One region of the Clostridium cellulovorans 743B genome, then DNA from elsewhere that is predicted to be linked to it. Evidence: a T-box and tRNA genes for the amino acid it is inferred to sense, from the RefSeq annotation. Region 1 holds a T-box; the other holds one or more tRNA genes.

Region 1 (11,856 bases):
TCATATTATACGTCTAACAGAATATTTTCTTAACATAGATAATAACTAGTTTTGAAAATGTCTTAGTGATCATAAGAACGAGTTATTTGATTTTATAAAAATTCAAATAATATCTATAAGATTCCAACAGCTATTCCTATTTGACAACATATCCACTGAAAAGAAAATAGCTGATACATTTATAAAAAACAGATTTTATATTAGAATAAAAAATATCATCAATCTCATTACTCTAATGTTGAAACGTCTTTTCATTCAATAATAAGTTAGGGGACACCAAACATATATGTGTCCCCTAACTTATTATCAAAAACCATGAAAAATTAAAACGCGAAAATATTATATAAGTCCTACTACTATTTCTCCATTAGAGCTATTCTTTCACTACATTACTAATTTTTCAAGTCTTTAGTAATATCAATAGTATTCGTTAAATAAAAAAATCGCCATATCAAATGATACGGCGATTTTTTTATTGATTGGTGGAGAATAAGGGATTCGAACCCTTGACCCCCTGCGTGCAAGGCAGGTGCTCTCCCAACTGAGCTAATCCCCCATGGTGGACCTTTAGGGACTCGAACCCCAGGCCGTCCGGTTATGAGCCGGATGCTCTAACCAACTGAGCTAAAGATCCATTATTTGGCAACAACTTACTTTCCCACAAGACCTCTCCTGCAGTATCATCAGCCCTTGATTGCTTAACCATCGTGTTCGGAATGGAAACGGGTGTTACCAATCAGGCATAATTACCAAATTACTCTTACAACAATATAAATTATAATATGTTCTATTTATGATGTCAACTACTTTCTTTCATTTTTCTCTTCAACTTATATTCATTTTATTTGCAAATCATTTCACCTTTGCTAAATAAACAATGCTAATATAATTTCGTCGATAGATAATCTCTTAAATGCTTTAAATTTATATAAATAATTCGATATATATGTTTCAATAAAGATTCTACATATAGCTTATTCATATTTGAATAAGCATGTAGACTTTTGATGTAGCTTCAATAATGAAACATATATATAGATTATACTAACATGAAATACATTTTTACTCTTATAATAATCGTATCAGCTCACACATGAAATGTACTAAATTTTTATAAGAAGCTAAAAAATATTCTCATTACCTTACATAGCTTTCACTATATCCTTGAACTTATTACCTCTTATTTCAAAATTAGCAAACATATCAAAACTTGCACAAGCAGGAGATAATGTTACAATATCCCCTTCCTCTGCTATCTCTTTCGCCTTGTACGCTGCTTCTTCAAGTGTTTGTACAATATAGATAGGTAAATCTAAAGTTTTCTCTTTTATCACCTTATCAAAAACATCTTTTATCTTTTCTTTCGTTACTCCAAGAAGAATAAGCTTTTTAATCTTTTCATGTCCCTCTTCTGCTAAGTATTCGAAAGGAATATGCTTATCATATCCTCCGGCAATTAAGATAACTTTCCTATCAAATGCTTTTAAACTAGCAACAGCTCTAGTCGGACTTGTTGCTATTGAATCGTTATAGTATTTCACACCATCGATTTCTCTTATAAATTCACTACGGTGCTGAACTCCTGAAAAAGTTGTTGCCACTTTCTTCATTGATTCTATAGATGCATCCTCATTAGTAACTAAAAAAGCTGTCAGCAAGTTCTCAACATTATGCATACCCATTAAGACAAGTTCTTCTTTTTTACAAACCTCTTTATCTCTCAAATAAAGCTTATTCTCCTTAAAATACGCTCCTTGTGGAACTTCTGTTTTACTACTAAAGAAATTAATCCTAGAGTTAGCCTTATCTTTCATGTTATAAGTTATATCATTTTCTATATTTAATACTAATAAATCATTTTCTCTTTGAAATTTAAAAATGTTTTCTTTTGCTTCAATATATTCATTCATAGATTTGTGCATATCTAAATGATTTGGAGATAAGTTAGTTACTGCTGAAACTTCTATAGGCAACTGTATAGTCATAAGTTGGAAACTTGACAGTTCTAACACAACTTTATCTGTATTTTTTATTTCTTCAATCTTGGTGAATAGCGGAGTACCTATATTTCCTCCTACCCAAGTATTATATCCTTCTGTTTTCAATATCTCATATACAAGGGTTGTTGTTGTTGTCTTCCCATCACTACCTGTAATAGCAAATATCTTTCCTGGACAGTATCTAATAAACTCCTCCATTTCAGAAGTTATATAAGCCCCTTGTTCCTTGCATTTTAATAATGCAGGACTATCAATCCTCATTGATGGTGTTTTGAATACAACCTCAAAACCATCTAGATACGATAAGTAGTCTTCTCCAAGAACTAATTTTGCTCCTTCACTTTCTAATTCTATCGATGTATTTCCTAACTCTTCTTTATTCTTCTTATCAAAAGCTGTTACCTTAGCCCCTAATTTTATCAAGAATTTGATTAATGGTATATTACTTACGCCTATACCTACCACTGCTGTATTTTTACCTTTTATAAAATTCTTAAATTCTGAAAAATCTTTATTCAAAACTGAACCTCCCTTACAAATACACCTACCCCTATTATACAAGGTTTCTATATTTCATTATATCACTTTCTTAAATATTTAAAACCTACGCAATAAACCCTTTTTTATTACAGCTTCTGTGTTTAAGTTTTAAAAATTTAAATTTTTTGCTATATTTTTTGTAAACTTTTACATCATTATGTCGCAATATGTTAAACGTTTTCTAAAATCTCTTTTCAAATTGTCTGAATTTTGCAACTTTATCGATAGGTGTTGAAATATATCTTTATCGTGCTATACTTATCTTGTGCCGTAAGAAAACATTAATATAATTCCCCAAGTTTTAATTAAACATATAACATATCCCCATGATTAAACCCTATTTTGCTGGATTGTAAAATCCAGCGCTTTTTCTTTTTTGACATTTTTACAGAAAAAACGAGAAGTTTAAATTTAAAACCCAAACTCCTCGCCATCATTATTCTACTATTATATTTAGAATTCTAGCTTTTCTTCTATAAATTTCTCAAGTTCATCGATTTTTATTCTTACTTGATTCATTGTATCTCTATCTCTTACAGTTACACTATCATCTTCAAGAGTATCAAAGTCAATAGTTATGCAGTAAGGAGTTCCAATTTCATCTTCCCTTCTATATCTTTTACCAATACTTCCTGCTTCATCATAGTCCACATTGAACTTCTTGCTTAATTTCTCGTAAACTTCTAAAGATTTTTCTGATAGCTTCTTTGATAAAGGCATCACAGCTGCTTTAAATGGCGCTAATGCTGGATGAAGTCTTAATACGGTTCTGCTATCTCCATCTTCAAGTTCTTCTTCGTCATAAGCATCACATAAAAATGCTAATAATACTCTATCAGCTCCTAGTGATGGTTCTATAACATATGGTACATATTTTTCATTTGTCACAGGATCTAAGTAATTTAAGTCCTGTCCGCTATGTTTCGCATGTTGATTCAAATCATAGTCTGTTCTATCTGCTATCCCCCAAAGTTCACCCCAACCGAATGGAAATTTGAATTCTATGTCAGAAGTAGCATTGCTATAGAAAGATAATTCTTCTTCGCCATGATCTCTAAATCTTAAATTTTCTTCTTTCATTGATAGATTCTTTAAAAAGTTGAAGCAATAATTCTTCCAATATGAAAACCATTCTAAATCCGTACCTGGTTTACAGAAAAACTCAAGCTCCATTTGTTCAAATTCTCTTGTTCTGAATATAAAATTTCCAGGAGTAATTTCATTTCTAAAAGACTTTCCAATTTGACCTATACCAAAAGGTATTTTTTTTCTTGAAGTTCTTTGTACACTCTTGAAGTTTACAAATATTCCTTGTGCTGTTTCAGGTCTTAGATATATTTCAGCCTTAGCATCTTCAGTTACACCTTGAAAGGTTTTAAACATTAAATTAAACTGTCTAATTTCAGTATAGTTATGTTTTCCACACTTAGGGCAATCTATATTATTGTTGTCTATGTACTCTTTTAACTGTTCTTTAGACCAGCCATCTGCTGATGCAACTTCTGCTCCATTTGCAGCCATATGATCTTCAACAATCTTATCTGCTCTAAATCTAGCTTTACATTCCTTACAATCCATTAATGGATCTGAAAAACCACCAACATGACCTGATGCAACCCAAACTTCTGGGTTCATTAATATAGCAGAATCTAAACCTACGTTATATGGGCTTTCTTGAATAAACTTTTTCCACCAAGCCTTTTTGATATTATTTTTGAACTCAACTCCTAGTGGACCATAATCCCATGAATTCGCAAGCCCACCATATATATCAGATCCTGGGAATACATATCCTCTAGATTTTGCAAGGGCAACAATTTTTTCCATAGTTTTTTCTACAGCCATAATAATCCTCCTCATATTTCTAATTGTATGATTTTAAAAATATAGTTTTTTAATTTTTGAAAAATAAAAAAAGACCCTACAATCCTAAAGGGACGAAGAAACTTCTCCGCGGTTCCACCCTTTTTGGCTTAGGCCCTACTTTCTTAATTTATTGATACTCAAAAGCTCCTTTCTCAGAATTTCCATAGTTGTTTTCACCACCCACAACCTCTCTTAAAAAGATAATACTGATACTTTTCTTTTTTCATCGTATCTTCTATTTAGTTTCTATTTACTATAGTAATTAGTCAAAAAATTAAAATGGCTCCGTGGAGAGGGCTCGAACCTCCAACCCTTCGGTTAACAGCCGAATGCTCTGCCATTGAGCTACCACGGAATGTCTTTCACAAGTATTATTATATATAGTAACCCTATTCATGTCAACATGTTTTTCTATTTTTTTATATTATTAATTGATTATTTTTTACATAAAGCTAAATTTAGAGGAATGTTATTTGATGCGATATACCCCCTATAAAATATACAATTTTCAATAAAAAATCTTCCACACTTGTTACACAGTGTTTCTTGAAAGCCACTTTGTTATTTTTTGTGTAAAATCTTTCAGTTTATATATGGTTAACTTATTGATTGTTACAAATTTTTTTACCATTACTTAAACTAGTGGAAAATTTCTAAATATAAGTATATACTTATATAAAGACACGAAAGTGCTTAAATTATCAATATATTTTGTCAACATTACTTTTTAGTATCATTTAGGAGGTTTGAATCATGACTGGATATGAAGCAACATTAAGAATGTTTGAATTAGACGAGGAAATTACTAAAGTAAGTAAAGATTTATCGAAAACTAAGGATGCAAAAGAACGTTTAGTTCTTGAAGCTAAACTTGATGCTCTAGATGTAGAATTTATAACTTTAAAGCACAAGCTTTCAAAAATTACATTACCTTATAACGATAATTAAAATAAATTTATTTTAGCTAAAATAGGTCCTACTAGACAACTATTGTTTAGTAGGACCTATTTAATATTTCAATTTATTTTATTTGCTTCATTGTTGGGAATAAAAGTACATCTCTTATAGATGCTGAATCTGTTAGGAACATAACAAGTCTATCTATACCCATTCCCATTCCACCTGTTGGTGGCATACCTATTTCAAGAGCCGTGATAAAATCATCATCCATCATGTATGCTTCGTCATCACCATGTTCTCTTTCCTTCAATTGTTGAAGAAATCTTTCTTTTTGAACTATAGGATCATTAAGCTCTGAATATGCATTACAAAGTTCTCTTCCAAAAACAAAGCCTTCAAATCTTTCAGTAAATGCTTCATTTCCTCTCTTCTTCTTTGTAAGAGGTGATATTTCTACTGGGTAATCATATATAAATGTTGGCTGAATCATATGTTCTTCACCAAAAGCTTCATATAATTCATTTAAAATTTCACCCTTAGTATAATATTTTAATTCTTTCTTAAGTTCTAAATGTTTTTCTTTTGCAATTTGTCTAGCTTCTTCATCAGTTTTTATTTCATTAAAGTCTACACCTGCATATTCTTTAACTGCATCAACCATGGTAATTCTTCTCCAAGGTGGTGTAAAATCTATTTCAGTTCCTTGATAAGTAACCTTTGTAGTTCCTAGAACCTTTTTACATATGTATGCTACCATATTTTCAGTTAACACCATCATATCATTATAATCTGCATAAGCTTCATATAATTCAATCATTGTGAATTCTGGATTGTGTCTTACTGAAATACCTTCATTTCTGAAGTTTCTTCCAATCTCATATACTTTTTCAAAACCACCAACAATCAATCTCTTTAAATATAATTCTGTTGCAATTCTAAGATACATATCTATATCTAAAGAATTATGATGTGTAACAAATGGTCTTGCAGCAGCCCCTCCAGCAATTGGTGACAAAATAGGAGTTTCTACTTCAATATAAGCATGTTGATCTAGATATTCTCTCATAGCAGTAATAATAGCAGATCTCTTCATGAAGGTTTCCTTAACTTCTGGATTCATGATTAAATCTACATATCTTTGTCTATATCTTAAATCAGTATCCTTTAAACCATGATATTTTTCAGGTAGTGGACGTAAAGACTTAGTTAAAGGTTGGTAGTCTGTAACTGAAACTGTTATTTCTCCAGTCTTAGTTTTAAACACTTTACCAGTAACTGATATAAAATCACCAATATCTAAAGTCTTAAACTTTTTAAGTTTTTCTTCTCCAATGTTATCAATCTTTACATGTAATTGAAGTTTGCCATATCTATCATGAATATCACAGAATCCAGCTTTACCATGAACTCTTTTTGACATTAATCTTCCTGCAACCACAACTTCTTTCTCTTCAAGATCTTCAAAGTTTTCTTTAACTTCATTTGATGTGTGAGTTCTATCAACCTTATAAACATCAAAAGGATCTTCTCCAGCTTCTTGTGCATCTTTAAGCTTTTGCATTCTTTCTAGTATTAGCTTATTTAACTCTTCATGATTTTCTTCATTGTTAGCATTTTGTTCATCGTTTGTGAACTGCTTTTCTGACATTTGTAACCCTCCGTATCTACTTTGTTATTTCTAATATTTCTAATTTAATCGTTCCATCTGGAACTGCTACATCGACAGTTTCTCCAACTTTTTTGCCAAGCATAGCCTTACCAACTGGTGATTCATGTGAAATCTTAAATTCTAATGGGTCAGCTTCTGCAGACCCTACAATAGAGTATACATCAACATCTCCGCTATCAATATCTTTAACTTTTACTTTTGTGCCAATACCAACTATATCACCTTGAATATCTGTTTCGTCTACCACTGTAACTTTTTTTAACATAGCTTCAAGTTGAGCTATTTTCCCCTCAACAAACGCTTGCTCGTTTTTAGCTTCATCATACTCTGAATTCTCGCTTAAATCACCAAAAGACAGTGCCACCTTTATCTTTTCCTTTATATCATTTCTTCTAACAGTTTTAAGAAACTCTAATTCATCTTCAAGTTTTTTTAGTCCTTCATATGTCATTACATATTTTTTTGAATCCATATTCTACGTTCTCCCCTTTACCTAATCCTACCCTTAATTAAAGTACCTTATATAATAATTTTCTATAAGTATTTACGCTATTATAAACTAGTCGTGTTTCATTGTCAACTATACATATAACTAAGGGTAATATCATGATATTCTATTGGCCTAAATAAAATGTCATAATATCATATAATATTTTCTTTATATTTTAAAAGGAGGTCTATAACTTTTTTGGCATCTGTTTCATAATTAACAGCATTTCTTATGACAGTACAATCCTTTAAACCTTTAACATAGAAAGCTATATGCTTTCGCATCTCTCTAACAGCCTTAACCTCTTCATTTGACATAAGTTCTAATTGATAATGTCTAATGCACATATCTATTTTCTCAGCACCTGTTGGATATTTTATTTCTTCATTTGATAATTTTTGTTTAATTTGATTAAATAGCCAAGGATTTCCCTGAGATCCCCTAGCCACCATTATACCATCACAATTGCTAATGTGTATTAAATTTTGTGCATCCTCATGTGAAAACACATCACCATTACCTATCACAGGAATAGTCACTGCTTTCTTTACTTGAGCTATTATATTCCAATCTGCCTTACCTTGATACATTTGTGCTCTGGTTCTTCCATGAACAGCAATAGCATCTGCTCCAGCTTCTTCTATGACCTTTGCAAACTCAACTGCATTTATGTTATCCTCATCAAAGCCTTTTCTAAATTTAACTGTTACAGGCTTGCTAGTAGTATTTTTTAAAGTTTTAACTATTTCATAAGCTAATTCAGGTTCTTTCATCAATGCAGATCCTTCACCATTCTTTACAATTTTAGGTGCTGGACATCCCATATTAACATCTATAATACAAAACTCATCTTTTTTATCAAAATACTCACATGCTTTTGCCATAATGTATGGGTCTCTTCCAAAAATCTGAACAGCAACTGGCCTTTCTTCATCTATTACTTTTAATAAAGCCTCAGTATTTTCGCTACCATAGAATAGCCCTTTAGCGCTAACCATCTCTGTATATACAAGTCCACATCCCTGTTCTAAACATAATGTCCTAAATGGGCTATCAGTTACACCAGCCATTGGCGCTAAAAAAACATTGTTTTTAAATTCTAAATTTCCTATTTTCAATTTACTCACGCCTATTCTTTATTCTTAAGAAAAAGTATTCTAAGTCCATCTAAAGTTAAGTACGGATCAACTACATCTATATATTTTGTGGAAGAGCCTATAAGTTTTGCAAAACCGCCTGTCGCAAGTACTAATGGTTCATCTTCACCCATCTCCATAAGTTCCTTTTTCATGCCTTTAATAATATATTCTACAGAACCTATATATCCATATATCATACCTGCTTGCATAGCACTTTCTGTGGACTTGCCTATAATAGAATTAGGCTTTGTTAACTCTATCTTAGGAAGCTTTGCTGCCCTTTGTGTCAACGCATCAGCAGATATTTTTATACCTGGAGCTATAGCCCCACCTAGGTAATCTCCATTTCTCTTCATAGCACAATAAGTAGTGGCTGTACCAAAATCTATTATAATAAGTGGGCTATCATATTTTTCATGTGCTGCTACAGCATTAACAATTCTATCTGCCCCTACCTCTTTAGGATTTTTATATTTTATGTTTATTCCAGTTTTAGTTCCTGGTCCTACAACCATTGGTTTTATCTTGAAATATTTCTCTATCATTCTTTCTAATGAATAATTTATATTAGGTACTACTGATGATATTATAACTCCTGTGATTTCTTTTGGATCTACCTCGGAAAATTTAAAAAGATTTAAAACTTTTATTCCATATTCATCAGCAGTCCTTGTAATCTCTGTAGAAAGTCTCCATTCTTTTAAAAGAGTTTCTTCCGAATACACACCTAAAACGATGTTTGTATTACCTACATCTAATACCAAAACCATATCTTACATCTCCTTAACCTTTGGTTAGGCATCTTTTAAATAACAACAAATTATAGCACTTTTCTATGTTTCAAGAATATTAAACCATTATATTATAAACCATATTCTTATAAGATAATCCTTTTCGATGATTTATTTAGAATACTTATTATATATATTGTTATTTTAAGATACCGTAATAAAGTTTTAATACAAAATAAGAGCAGCATCTAAGCTGCTCAATATCATACCTATTCTAACAATTCATGAAATATTGGTCAAGAAAATGTTTATTTAAAATAATCCAAAAATATTTCCATCACTATCTATATCCATTTTGTTAGCTGCTGGAACCTTAGGAAGTCCTGGCATTGTCATAATATCTCCAGTAAGTGCAACTATAAAACCTGCTCCATTTGATATTTTAACTTCTCTTACAGTAATCTCAAAATCTTTTGGCCTTCCAAGTAATGTAGGGTTATCTGAGAATGAATATTGAGTTTTAGCTATACAAATTGGAAGTTTATCTAAATCAAACTTTTCTAACTCTTCTATCTGTTTTTTAGCTGCAGATGTAAATGTTACTGCTTTTGCTCCGTATATCTCACAAGCTATAGTCTCTATTTTTTCTTTAATAGGTTCTTTTTCGTCATATAATACCTTAAATTCAGCTTTTTCGCCTTCGATTGTAGCAATGACCTTTTCTGCTAGATCTTTTCCGCCTTCTCCACCTTTTGCCCAAACTTCTGATAAAGAAACCTTAACTCCTAACGAGTCACAATATTCCATAATAGCATTTATTTCTTCATCTTTATCAGTTATGAATTTATTAAGAGCAACTACTACTGGCAAGCCATATTTCTTTATATTTTCAATATGTCCTCCCAGGTTAACTATGCCCTTCTTTAGAGCATCTACATTAGCTTCAGAAAGAATTTCCTTTTTCACTCCACCATTGTACTTTAATGCTCTTACTGTAGCTACAATAACTACACAGCTTGGTTTTAATCCACCATATCTACATTTTATGTCAAAGAATTTCTCAGCTCCTAAATCTGCTCCAAAACCTGCTTCTGTAACCGCATAATCACCAAGCTTAAGTGCCATTTTAGTTGCAAGAATACTATTACAACCATGTGCTATATTAGCAAAAGGCCCTCCATGAATAATAGCTGGAGTGTTTTCCAATGTCTGAACCAAATTTGGCTTTATAGCATCTTTCATTAACATAGCCATAGCACCTTCTACATGAAGTTCTCTACAATAAACAGGATTCCCCTCTAAGTTGTATCCTATTACTATATCTCCCATTCTTCTCTTTAAATCCATTAAATCAGTTGATAAACATAAAATAGCCATAACTTCTGAAGCTACAGTTATTGTAAACCCATCTTCTCTAGGAAAACCATTTATTTTTCCACCAAGAGCAACAACAATGTTTCTAAGAGCTCTATCATTCATATCAAGGACTCTTTTAAAAATTATTCTTCTGCAGTCTATATTTAAGGCATTTCCTTGATGAATATGATTATCTATAGCAGCACAAAGAAGATTATTTGCTGAAGTTATCGCATGCATATCTCCAGTAAAATGAAGGTTTATATCCTCCATAGGCACAACTTGCGCATATCCACCACCCGCTGCACCACCTTTAACACCGAATACAGGACCTAGCGAAGGTTCTCTTAACGCTATAACAGCTTTCTTTCCTAACTTACACAAAGCTTCACCTAAACCAACAGTAACAGTAGATTTTCCTTCTCCTGCTGGTGTCGGATTTATAGCTGTAACTAATATAAGCTTTCCATCTTCTTTATTTTTATTTTTCTCTAGAACATCTAAGTTTATTTTTCCTTTATATTTTCCGTACAGTTCCACATCATCTTCTGAAAGACCTATTGTTTCTGCAACCTTCATTATAGGAATAATGTTCGCCTCTTGAGCAATTTCAATATCACTTTTCATGCCTCAATCTCCTTAACTCTTGTTATTATTTAAATTTTACGAATTATATTAATTATTTATGACTTATTATTCATATTACATTATATCAAAGTTACTTATATTATTCCACTCTAAGTAAAAATTAAAAAAGAAGAGAATAAAAGCCGCTAAGATACGTTCCTCAATAAATTAAGGTATGCTTAGCAGCTTTTATTTATTCCTAATTAATTTTCTTCTTTGTTAACATCTTCTTTAACATCAACTTCATCGTCTGATTTAGCTGTAGAAATTTCTTGTTCTAAAGCTTTTTCTTCTGAAGTCTCTATATCAATAACTTTCTCATCTATAGTGTTCTTTTCCTTATTTGGGAAAACTCCAAAATTGAATAATGATTCAAACTCATCAGCTTCTACTTTTTCATGTTCTAATAATGCTTTAGCCACTATATGAAGCTTATCAATATTTTCTGTTAACAACTGCTCAGCCCTAGCATATGCTTTATCTATAAGAACTCTAACTTCTTCATCTATTTCAAAAGCAACCTGCTCGCTATAATTTC
Region 2 (11,856 bases), 810 kb from region 1:
TTAAGTCATCTATTGTTATGGTAGAATCTTTATTAAACTCTGGCATATAGGTTAGCCTCCTATCATTAGATTAGTGGTGTTTTTTAATGATAGGTTAGCAAATATGCTGGAGTTTTTCTATTTGTAAGTATTGCCAGCGTATTTAACTAGCACAACGGGTTAAATTAATAGGAATCTTTAATATTATTTGCAATTTACGTTTTTTAATAAATTGATTTTTTCAACTCATCAATGAATCAAATGAAAATTGAAGCTTTTAGTACTTTTGGTCAAAATAAAAAGGTTGTCAAAAGATAATTAATAATTCTCTCTTAACAACCACCAAAATCTATTATTCTCTTATTAAAGCAAATATCTTATGATCTCTCCACTTACCATTTATGAAGAGATACTTTTTACTGATTCCAACTTCTTCAAAACCACATGCCAATAATACTTTTTGAGATTTTATATTATCTATTAAAGTTGTTGCTTCAAGCCTATGGAGCTCAAGATCCGAAAACGCCAATTCTGAAAATAACTTCATCGCTTGCTTCATATATCCTCGACCTTGATATTCTACATCTATGGAATATCCAACTATTCCATTCTTAAAAACCCCTTGGACAATATTAGAACATTGAAGTCTTCCTATCAATTTATCATCTTTAAATATACCAAATCCTATTGCTGTACCATTCATGTATTGATTGTATCCATCTATTAAAAGTTTTCTTTGCGCTGCTAAAGTATAAAAATATTCATCTCTCATCGGTTCAAATGGTTTTAAGTGATTTTTATTTCTAACATAGTAATCAAGCATATTTTTAGAATACTCTGGAGTAAGTAATTTTAACACTATATCATCATTCTTCAATACTAAGTTGTTAGTAATTCCTCTTTTAAAATATTGATTTTTATCAATTCCAAACAAAAATAGACTTTTATACTCTTCTTCAACTAAGCTATTTGTTATTACGCCTTCTAAATCAAAGCTTAGATCTACAAACACCTGTATGTCTTGATCCTCTTCTATAAGAAATGTTACCTTAAGCATTTTATTCTTAATAAATAACCATTGTAGCATAAGTGTTATAGCTTCCTTGAAAGCAACAGGTATTTCATCCTTATATAAAGTAACTTTTAACATAGAAAACCTATTATCTTTATTGAATTCTAAGACAAAAAATCGTCCTAATGATATACCTAATTTATCTTTAATTAAATATTCTCTTTCTAAGCTTTTTACAACTTCAATTGTTACGTATTGTCCATTCATTCTTACACCTACTTTAAAAGTATACTGTCAATTAAACTATACTATAAATACAGTTAAATTAATAGCACTGTATAGCTTCTGGTATTTCTCAAATAATTATTCAGAAAAAAGAAAAACTACAACTCCCTAATGTTGTAGTTTTTCTTTTCCCTAAAAATTAAACCCAATAAATTAATAAAAAAATAAATTTGACCTAGACAACTGCAATATATTTATTAGTAGCATTTACTTATAAAATAAGTTTACCAGTATAAAATATCTTCTCCCAGCTTAAAATTAATTAGCCGCTTCTCTTTTAAAACTGAGATATAGTTATCTTCTTTATGTTAAATATTCCCCTCGTCTCGTGACGGTTTGTTAACCCAATCATCAATCGAATTCTACAATTTGTATTACCTGTTACTGGTAATATCTAAAGTGTTCGATCAATGACTACGTTTACATTGTATCATATCTTTTGTGCATGTACAATAGTTTTTGAGAAATTTAATGAAATGCAATTATCGACACAAACTATTTCCATGTTTTTCATATTAAAGTTCGTAAATTTCCTCGTATTTTTTTCTTAAATAGTCTAAAAAATACTTAGGTTTCAACCTTTCACCTGTGATTTTTTCTAATAAAATTCTTGGCTCGTAAATAGCGCCATACTTGTGAATATTCTCCTTAAGCCAAGATTTAATCTCTGATAATTCACCTTGCTCTATTTTTGCATACATATCATCAATCTCTTTTTCTATTTTTATTAAGAGTTGTGCACCATAAATATTCCCGAGAGCATAACTTGGGAAATATCCGAAGCTACCATCAGACCAATGAACATCCTGAAGAACTCCTACAGCATCATTATCTGGTCTTACTCCTAAGTATTCTTCGTATTTATCATTCCACACACTTGGCAGATCTTTGACTTCAATTTCTCCGTTTATAAGCATTTTCTCAATTTCATACCTTATAATAATATGAAGACTATATGTGAGTTCATCAGCCTCAATTCTAATTAAAGAACATTGTACTTTATTAATAGCTCTATAAAAATCGTCAAAAGATACATTTTTAAATTGAGGAAATCTTTTTTTAGCTTCTGGAAAAAAAAACTTCCAAAAACCTTTACTCCTACCTATTATATTCTCATAGAATCTGGATTGTGATTCATGTATTCCCATAGATACGCCCATAGCTAATCCCGTTCCAATTAGATCATCAGAAATGTTTTGCTCATAAATAGCATGCCCACCTTCATGTATTGCAGAAAACACCGCACTGACAAAATCATTTTCATGATAATGATTTGTAATTCTAACATCTTTATTTCCAAAATTTGTAGTAAAAGGATGGATAGATTCATCTATTCTTCCTGCACTAACATAATCATATCCCATTTTATCTAATATAAATTCTGTAAACTTTTTCTGATCTTCTTTTGCAAAAAATGTTTTTAGAAAATCATCATTTATATTAACTTTTGATTTTTCTACCCTTCTTAAAATATCTATAATTCCTTCTTTTAGTTCTGAAAAATACTTATCTATATCCTTAACAGTTGCATTAGGTTCATATTCATCCAAAAGTGCATCATAAATATTGTCTTTATAACCAAAATATTTTGAAAAATTTCTCTTATACTCTACCATCTTTACTAGATGAGGATAGAATATTGAAAAGTCATTTTTTTCTTTTGCCTCTTCCCAAGCATTAGTAGATTTTGATGCATCTATAGTATACGCCTTATACATATCTTCAGGAATTTTTCTCACTCTATCATAATTCTTTTTAGCAGTTCTTATCATCGCATTTATGATATCATCATTATCTTTACTTGTAGAAAAAACATCAAGAAATCCCTTCATAGCTTCACCAGTAGTGAGTTTATATTCTTCACTAGATAGATACCCCAACATATCACTTCTATAATCAACAGACTTTTCAGGTGCCTTAACTACTAAATCCCAATGAAGCAATGCAATTGTACTCTTTAAGTATTCAATTTTCTTTAAATGATCTTTAAAATCGTTCAAACTTTTATTCAACCAAATCACTCCTTATAAACTATGTTTCTATTTAACTCTTAAATTTACTTAATTCAATATTATATATTATTCTAAACAAAATACTTATTTACAATACTAATATTCATCTTCATAGAATATTATTGATTCAGTTTCTCTACAGTATCTTGTTGTTAAACACTGTCCAAGATTTCTTGGGCATTTTTTGCATATGCAATCATCTACTGATCCATCACATCTATTTTCTTCTTTTTCATAGCATCTATCGCAATTACTTATCTCAGATAACACTTCACTACACCACCTTTCAATATAAATCTAACTTCTGTGCTTGTAAAACTATGACTTCAAATGCTCTTCTAAAAATATAGGTACTCTTTTGTCTAAGGTTAACATCTTTTCACCTATACTACACTGATATGCATATATATCTACACCATTTTCAGCAGCATACCTCAATGCATCACCAAAATTCTTATCCATTTTGTCATAGGGTGAAAAAGAAGTTACTCCATCCATCTGTATCAAAAATAAAACTCCTGCACCCCAGCCTTGCTTTCTTGCCTCAACTAATTCTAATAGATGTCTTGCACCTCTTTCAGTTGGTGCATCTGGGAACTTTGTGTGACCATCTTCTTCTAAAGTAACACCTTTAACTTCTAAAAAATATATATCATTTTGGCTATTTGTAAGTCTAAAATCAAATCTACTTTTCCCAAAAAATTTTTCTCTTTCTACTAAAGTATATTTCTTAAGTATATCTATTTTGCCTAGCTTTAGCGCTTCCTCTACAACCTTATTTGGTGCCTGCGAATCTATATTAATTAATTTATCGCCTTTATATCCTGCAATCAAATCATATTTTGTTTTTCTTTTTGGATTTAAACCTTCTCTCAATAATACAGTACACCCTTCCGTTAATATCTCCTTACACCGACCAGTATTAGGTACTGCTACTAGAAGTTCTTCTCCATCTAATATTACATATGCTTGAAATCTATTTGGCCTTTTTATAAAAGTTCCTCTAACAACCTTTTGATGTATGTCCATATTCCCTCCTACTAATGAGCTGATATTATCCCTCTTATCTCTTCTTTATACTATGAGGATTTTTGGTTTAAGTATATATATTTATTTTTATTTATGTATCTATTTCACCAATTATATGTTCCATTAAAGCTACTTCATAACTTATACAACATTTTACTATTGAATAAATTCTTAGATATAACCTGGTTTTCAGAACTTATTTATATATATTATTATCATAAAAGCTTTTATAGATAATTAAAATTTCATTGTGTCTATATTATTCTAATCTTATTTTAACATAAAAAAATGTGCTAAAAGCTATACTTTTAGCACATTTTTATGGAGCGGAAGACGAGATTCGAACTCGCGACGTTCACCTTGGCAAGGTGACGCTCTACCACTGAGCCACTCCCGCATATTTTTGGTGACCCCTAGGAGAATCGAACTCCTGTTACCACCGTGAAAGGGTGGTGTCTTAACCGCTTGACCAAGGGGCCTTATTAAAAAAACCAGCGACAACCTACTTTCCCACAAGACCTCTCCTGCAGTATCATCGGCCCTTAGTAGCTTAACCGTCGTGTTCGGAATGGGAACGGGTGTTACCTACCAGGCATAATCACTGGATACACTTTAAAATTTCTTTTAAAGTTCAGAGTGTTCTCTGAAAATTGCATAGATATTAAAAACTTTGTTTAGGTTAAGCCCTCGATCTATTAGTATGAGTCAGCTGAACATGTTACCATGCTTACACCCCTCACCTATCAACCTTGTGTTCTTCAAGGGATCTTACTAGCTTACGCTATGGGAAATCTAATCTTGAGGTGGGCTTCACGCTTAGATGCTTTCAGCGTTTATCCCTTCCCGACATAGCTACCCAGCCATGCTCCTGGCGGAACAACTGGTACACCAGAGGTCAGTCCATCCCGGTCCTCTCGTACTAAGGACAGCTCCTCTCAAATTTCCTACGCCCGCGACGGATAGGGACCGAACTGTCTCACGACGTTCTGAACCCAGCTCGCGTGCCGCTTTAATGGGCGAACAGCCCAACCCTTGGGACCTTCTCCAGCCCCAGGATGCGACGAGCCGACATCGAGGTGCCAAACCTCCCCGTCGATGTGGACTCTTGGGGGAGATCAGCCTGTTATCCCCGAGGTAGCTTTTATCCGTTGAGCGATGGCCCTCCCACGAGGAACCACCGGATCACTAAGCCCGACTTTCGTCCCTGCTCCACTTGTAGGTGTCGCAGTCAGGCTCCCTTCTGCCTTTGCACTCTTCGAACGATTTCCGACCGTTCTGAGGGAACCTTTGGGCGCCTCCGTTACTTTTTTGGAGGCGACCGCCCCAGTCAAACTGCCCATCTAACAATGTCCGGCACCCAGATTCATGGGTTTCCGTTAGAATCCCAATACTGTCAGGGTGGTATCCCAAGGTTGACTCCATAGAACCTGACGGCCCTACTTCCCAGTCTCCCACCTATCCTGTACAGACAATATCGAAACTCAATGCTAAACTACAGTAAAGCTCTACGGGGTCTTTCCGTCCAATCGCGGGTAGCAAGCATCTTCACTTGCACTACAATTTCGCCGGATTTACAGTTGAGACAGTGCCCAAATCATTACGCCATTCGTGCGGGTCGGAACTTACCCGACAAGGAATTTCGCTACCTTAGGACCGTTATAGTTACGGCCGCCGTTTACTGGGGCTTAAGTTCATGCCTTCGCTTGCGCTAAGCAATCCCCTTAACCTTCCAGCACCGGGCAGGCGTCAGCCCCTATACATCAGCTTTCGCTTTAGCAGAGACCTGTGTTTTTGCTAAACAGTTGCTTGGGCCTATTCTCTGCGGCCTAGCTTCCGCTAGGCACCCCTTCTCCCGAAGTTACGGGGTCAATTTGCCGAGTTCCTTAACTGTAATTCTTCCGCTGGTCTTAGGATTCTCTCCTCACCTACCTGTGTCGGTTTGCGGTACGGGTACTATTTTGCTCTCTAGAGACTTTTCTTGGCAGCGTGGAATCAGGTACTTCGCTACTAAATTTCGCTCCCCATCACACCTCAGAGTATTAGCACGCGGATTTGCCTACGTACACCCCTAAATGCTTAGACCAACATCCAATAGTTGGCACACCCTATCCTCCTGCGTCATCCCATCGATAATAACGCTAATAGTAGTATCGGAATATCAACCGATTGTCCATCACCTACGCCTTTCGGCCTCAGCTTAGGTCCCGACTAACCCTGGGCGGACGAGCCTTCCCCAGGAAACCTTAGGTTTTCGACCATTAAGATTCTCACTTAATTCTCGCTACTTATGCCAACATTCTCACTTCTGTACAGTCCACAGCTCCTTCCGGTACTGCTTCTGCCCATACAGAAAGCTCCTCTACCACTCCTTACGGAGTCCATAGCTTCGGTGGTAAGTTTGAGCCCCGGACATCTTCGGCGCAGGATCTCTTGACTAGTGAGCTATTACGCACTCTTTAAATGAGTGGCTGCTTCTAAGCCAACATCCTAGTTGTCTTAGAAATCCCACATCCTTTTCCACTTAACTTACACTTGGGGACCTTAGCTGATGGTCTGGGCTTTTTCCCTTTTGACTACGGACCTTATCATTCGCAGTCTGACTGCCGGGGTAAAAGTATATGGCATTCGGAGTTTGATAGAGTTCGGTAACTGTTGTCAGCCCCTAGCTCATTCAGTGCTCTACCTCCATTACTCATTTTACCCGACGCTAGCCCTAAAGCTATTTCGAGGAGAACCAGCTATCTCCGAGTTCGATTGGAATTTCTCCGCTATCCACAGCTCATCCCATGGTTTTTCAACACCAATGTGGTTCGGTCCTCCACGAGGTTTTACCCTCGCTTCAACCTGGCCATGGATAGGTCACCCGGTTTCGGGTCTACGGCATGCAACTAGTCGCGCTGTTCACACTTGGTTTCCCTTCGGCTACGTACCTTAAGTACTTAACCTTGCTGCATACCGTAACTCGTTGGCTCGTTCTACAAAAAGCACGTCGTCACACTCATATGGTGCTTCGACCGGTTGTAGGCATACGGTTTCAGGTTCTATTTCACTCCCCTTCCGGGGTTCTTTTCACCTTTCCCTCACGGTACTTCTTCACTATCGGTCACTAGGTAGTATTTAGCCTTGGGAGGTGGTCCTCCCTGCTTCCCACAAGGTTTCACGTGTCTCGTGGTACTCTGGATATACTCTCGCTATCATTCGCTTTCTCCTACGGGGCTATTACCCTCTATGGCTTAGCTTTCCAGCTATCTTCGAATAACAAACTCTAGCTTTTATGAGTATTCCACAACCCCAGAGATAAATCTCTGGTTTGGGCTCTTTCCCTTTCGCTCGCCGCTACTTAGGAAATCGAATTTCTTTCTCTTCCTCTGGGTACTTAGATGTTTCAGTTCCCCAGGTGTGGCTTCATGTAGCTATGTATTCACTACAGGATATACATCGTTTGATGCATAGGTTTCCCCATTCGGAAATCTCCGGATCACTGGCTATTTGCGCCTACCCGAAGCTTATCGCAGCTTATCGCGTCCTTCTTCGCCTCCTAGTGCCAAGGCATTCACCATACGCCCTTTGTAGCTTAACCTAAAAATTGCTATAACCTGCGCATTGCTTCGTCACTTTCGCCTCTGCGGTGCTCATTTACATAAGTAAACTCCGCTTCCTCGAGTTTTCAGTTCCTCGCACTGCTTGGTTCTATCAATTTTTTAATTTGGTCTAATTAACACGTTATCGGTTAATCTTATCAAATTAAATTAGTCTTAATTATACAAAGTTTATATAAATAACTTTACTTGGTTTTTAATATCTTATGCAATTTTCAAAGAACAACTTTTCCTTTTTATACAAGCTTTCGCTTTACATAAAAAAGACTTCCAAATCTCTTAGCCGTTAGGCTTTGATCTCTGGAAATTGAACAGAAGAAAGACCCAGTGGACACAGTGTCTTACAAGTAAAACTACTGTGTCATTTTCCTTAGAAAGGAGGTGATCCAGCCGCAGGTTCTCCTACGGCTACCTTGTTACGACTTCACCCCAATCATCGACCCCACCTTCGGCCGCTGGCTCCTTACGGTTACCTCACGGACTTCGGGTGTTGCCGACTCTCATGGTGTGACGGGCGGTGTGTACAAGGCCCGGGAACGTATTCACCGCGACATGCTGATTCGCGATTACTAGCAACTCCAACTTCATGTAGGCGAGTTTCAGCCTACAATCCGAACTGGGACGAGTTTTATAGATTTGCTCCACCTCACGGTCTTGCGTCTCGTTGTACTCGCCATTGTAGCACGTGTGTAGCCCTAGACATAAGGGGCATGATGATTTGACGTCATCCCCACCTTCCTCCTGGTTAACCCAGGCAGTCTTGCTAGAGTGCTCAACTAAATGGTAGCAACTAACAATAAGGGTTGCGCTCGTTGCGGGACTTAACCCAACATCTCACGACACGAGCTGACGACAACCATGCACCACCTGTCTTCCTGTCACCTCAAAGAGGTAACTTCCCCAGTTACGGGTAATTCAGGAGATGTCAAGTCTAGGTAAGGTTCTTCGCGTTGCTTCGAATTAAACCACATGCTCCGCTGCTTGTGCGGGCCCCCGTCAATTCCTTTGAGTTTTAATCTTGCGACCGTACTCCCCAGGCGGAATACTTAATGCGTTAGCGGCGGCACAGAGGTCATGACAACCCCTACACCTAGTATTCATCGTTTACGGCGTGGACTACCAGGGTATCTAATCCTGTTTGCTCCCCACGCTTTCATGCCTCAGCGTCAGTTACAGTCCAGAAAGTCGCCTTCGCCACTGATGTTCTTCCTAATCTCTACGCATTTCACCGCTACACTAGGAATTCCACTTTCCTCTCCTGCACTCTAGACTTCCAGTTTGAAATGCAGCACCCAAGTTGAGCTCGGGTATTTCACATCTCACTTAAAAATCCGCCTACACATCCTTTACGCCCAGTAAATCCGGACAACGCTTGCCACCTACGTATTACCGCGGCTGCTGGCACGTAGTTAGCCGTGGCTTGTTCTTTAGGTACCGTCATTATCGTCCCTAATCAAAGAGCTTTACAACCCGAAGGCCTTCATCACTCACGCGGCGTTGCTGCATCAGGGTTTCCCCCATTGTGCAATATTCCCCACTGCTGCCTCCCGTAGGAGTCTGGACCGTGTCTCAGTTCCAATGTGGCCGATCACCCTCTCAGGTCGGCTACGCATCGTCGCCTTGGTGAGCCGTTACCTCACCAACTAGCTAATGCGCCGCGGGCCCATCTTATAGCGGATTGCTCCTTTGATACATCTCTCATGCGAGAATTGCATTTTATGCGGTATTAATCTTCCTTTCGGAAGGCTATCCCCCTCTATAAGGCAGGTTGCCCACGTGTTACTCACCCGTCCGCCGCTAATCCACCCCGAAGGGCTTCATCGCTCGACTTGCATGTGTTAAGCACGCCGCCAGCGTTCGTCCTGAGCCAGGATCAAACTCTCAATTTAAATTGTTGAGTTCTAATCTTGACTTTGGTTTTTATTTTAAAACCTCAGAATTTGTCTGGTCTTGTTCTTCTGTTCAATTTTCAAAGATCAGTTTATTGCTTAATTTCCACACTGTCTTCCGACAGCTTATTCAGTATATCAGCTTCAAATTTCATTGTCAACAACTTTTTTAAAGTTTTTAGACATTTCTTCGAATTGTTTGTTCGCATCGAACTGACGAAATATATAATATCATGGATAAGCCTTTGAAACTTTAGAATTTTACTAATTATATAAGAATATATTGACTATACTCTCATTATCTATCTATTTCTCTATATTACATCAATTGATACACTCGACATCGTTGATATTGTATTGTAGATTATATAGGCATGCCACCCCTTTGAAATCTACATTAAATCTCCAATTATGTATCTTTTTTAAAAATCTTTTCTCATTCTTATGAAATTAATTATTTATTCCGTGAAAAATACTTACACACATAAGAACACCTAAGTATTATATATTTCATCAATACTTAGGCGTTCCCTAATATAATATTAAATTTACTCGTTGTGCTAGTTAAATACGTTGGCAATACTTACAAATAGAAAAACTCCAGCATATTTGCTAACCTATCATTAAAAAACACGACTAATCTAATGATAGGAGGCTAACTTATATGCCAGAGTTTAATAAAGATTTTATCATAACAATAAACAACTTAAAAGATTTTATTGTTGTCACTTATGTTATAATTGATGATTTTTACCAAAAGGTAACTCCAGCATTTATTATGAACCGTCGCAATATTGATAAGTCAGTAATGTCTGATAGCGAAATCATTACTTTATCTTTAGTAGGCGAACTCTTAACCATTGACTCTGAAAAAGCTTGGTTTGGGTTTTGTTCTAAAAACTTACGAGATCTGTTCCCTAATTTTTGTAGTAGAACAAGATTTCATAGAGTAAGAAAATCCTTATTTCGAGTCACAGATGCAATACGTAAGGAATTTATGAAATTTCTTAACTATCAATATGATCGAATAAGAATTGTAGATAGTATGCCTATTCCTGTGTGTAAATTTGGTAGAGCTCACTTTCATAAGTCATTTAAGCCGAAGGCTGCCTACGGGCGATGCGCTTCGAAAAAAGAGACATATTACGGCTTCAAATTACATGCATTAGTTGCTTTAGATGGCTATATCACAGACTTCTCTATTACTGCTGCAAACATTGATGATAGAGACGCAGTCTGGGAACTTATAGATAATTCAGTTGTTAATACACTAATAGGCGATAAAGGCTATATAGGTCAAAAGATTGCTTCGCAATTAAAAGAGATAATGGATATTAATCTTCTAACCATAAGTCGTAATAACAGTAAAATTAAACTTTTAAAACCACTTAGGCAACTCATATTCAAGGCTCGTCGTAGAATAGAAACCACTTTTTCTCAGCTCTCCGAGCAATTGAATATACAGAGGGTTCTTGCAAAGTCAACTTGGGGCTTTGCTACAAGAATAGTAAATAAAATATTAGCTCATAATCTTTGTTATTTTATAAATAAAATCTTAAATATAGGTATAGATACAGCAAAGATTAAGACATTAATATTTGGATAATAATTCCTAAGGATTTGGCGACATCTTCATTAGGAGAAGTCTGCTCAAATATATGGAATAAATATCCTATTAATGAAAACTTATCTGTTAGCACAACAGGTTAAATTTATATATATATTTAGTATAAACTTTAAATAATTAACCTTATTACTAAAATCCTTAACATGTACTTTAAGCTGCAAAATCTTTTCTTGTAAAAATTATATCTGATACGATATAACATATTACTGCAGTTACTATTAATACAATGATCCCAGTGATACCATTATAATGAATATTATTATAATACTGTGCTGACATTCCACTTAGTATCATTGATGGATCATTATATGCTACAAATAGTAAATGAACAAACTTTTTTAGTCCTTTAACAACTTGGAAGAAAATTGGGGAAGCTATTGATATTATAATACCAATTACCGTAGATAAAGTTGCACTCTTGCAT

Evidence for each region. A T-box is a leader RNA that pairs with one kind of tRNA and senses whether it is charged. The one in region 1 lies ahead of CLOCEL_RS18880 (glycine--tRNA ligase), so its partner is inferred to be a tRNA-Gly.
Region 2: it has a tRNA-Gly gene. The T-box ahead of CLOCEL_RS18880 (glycine--tRNA ligase) is inferred to sense a tRNA for this amino acid. The anticodon was not compared.

Annotation. Positions count from the first base shown of each region.
Region 1 is NC_014393.1:4,552,976-4,564,831, forward strand. Features, by position in the region: tRNA gene CLOCEL_RS18860 (tRNA-Ala) at 481-556, opposite strand; tRNA gene CLOCEL_RS18865 (tRNA-Ile) at 558-634, opposite strand; rRNA gene rrf (5S ribosomal RNA) at 638-754, opposite strand; gene murD (UDP-N-acetylmuramoyl-L-alanine--D-glutamate ligase) at 1,143-2,519, opposite strand; gene CLOCEL_RS18880 (glycine--tRNA ligase) at 2,994-4,385, opposite strand; T-box leader at 4,471-4,642, opposite strand; tRNA gene CLOCEL_RS18885 (tRNA-Asn) at 4,687-4,761, opposite strand; gene CLOCEL_RS18890 (hypothetical protein) at 5,160-5,354, shown strand; gene lysS (lysine--tRNA ligase) at 5,428-6,954, opposite strand; gene greA (transcription elongation factor GreA) at 6,971-7,447, opposite strand; gene dusB (tRNA dihydrouridine synthase DusB) at 7,618-8,583, opposite strand; gene CLOCEL_RS18910 (type III pantothenate kinase) at 8,595-9,374, opposite strand; gene CLOCEL_RS18915 (formate--tetrahydrofolate ligase) at 9,648-11,318, opposite strand; gene ftsH (ATP-dependent zinc metalloprotease FtsH) at 11,522-11,856, opposite strand, start outside.
Region 2 is NC_014393.1:97,183-109,038, reverse strand. Features, by position in the region: gene CLOCEL_RS00405 (IS982 family transposase) at 1-46, opposite strand, end outside; gene CLOCEL_RS00400 (GNAT family N-acetyltransferase) at 332-1,258, opposite strand; gene CLOCEL_RS00395 (carboxypeptidase M32) at 1,792-3,288, opposite strand; gene CLOCEL_RS22960 (hypothetical protein) at 3,385-3,558, opposite strand; gene sfsA (DNA/RNA nuclease SfsA) at 3,607-4,317, opposite strand; tRNA gene CLOCEL_RS00380 (tRNA-Gly) at 4,640-4,714, opposite strand; tRNA gene CLOCEL_RS00375 (tRNA-Glu) at 4,722-4,796, opposite strand; rRNA gene rrf (5S ribosomal RNA) at 4,807-4,923, opposite strand; rRNA gene CLOCEL_RS00365 (23S ribosomal RNA) at 4,993-7,897, opposite strand; rRNA gene CLOCEL_RS00360 (16S ribosomal RNA) at 8,291-9,805, opposite strand; gene CLOCEL_RS00355 (IS982-like element ISClce1 family transposase) at 10,470-11,411, shown strand; gene CLOCEL_RS00350 (ABC transporter permease subunit) at 11,583-11,856, opposite strand, start outside.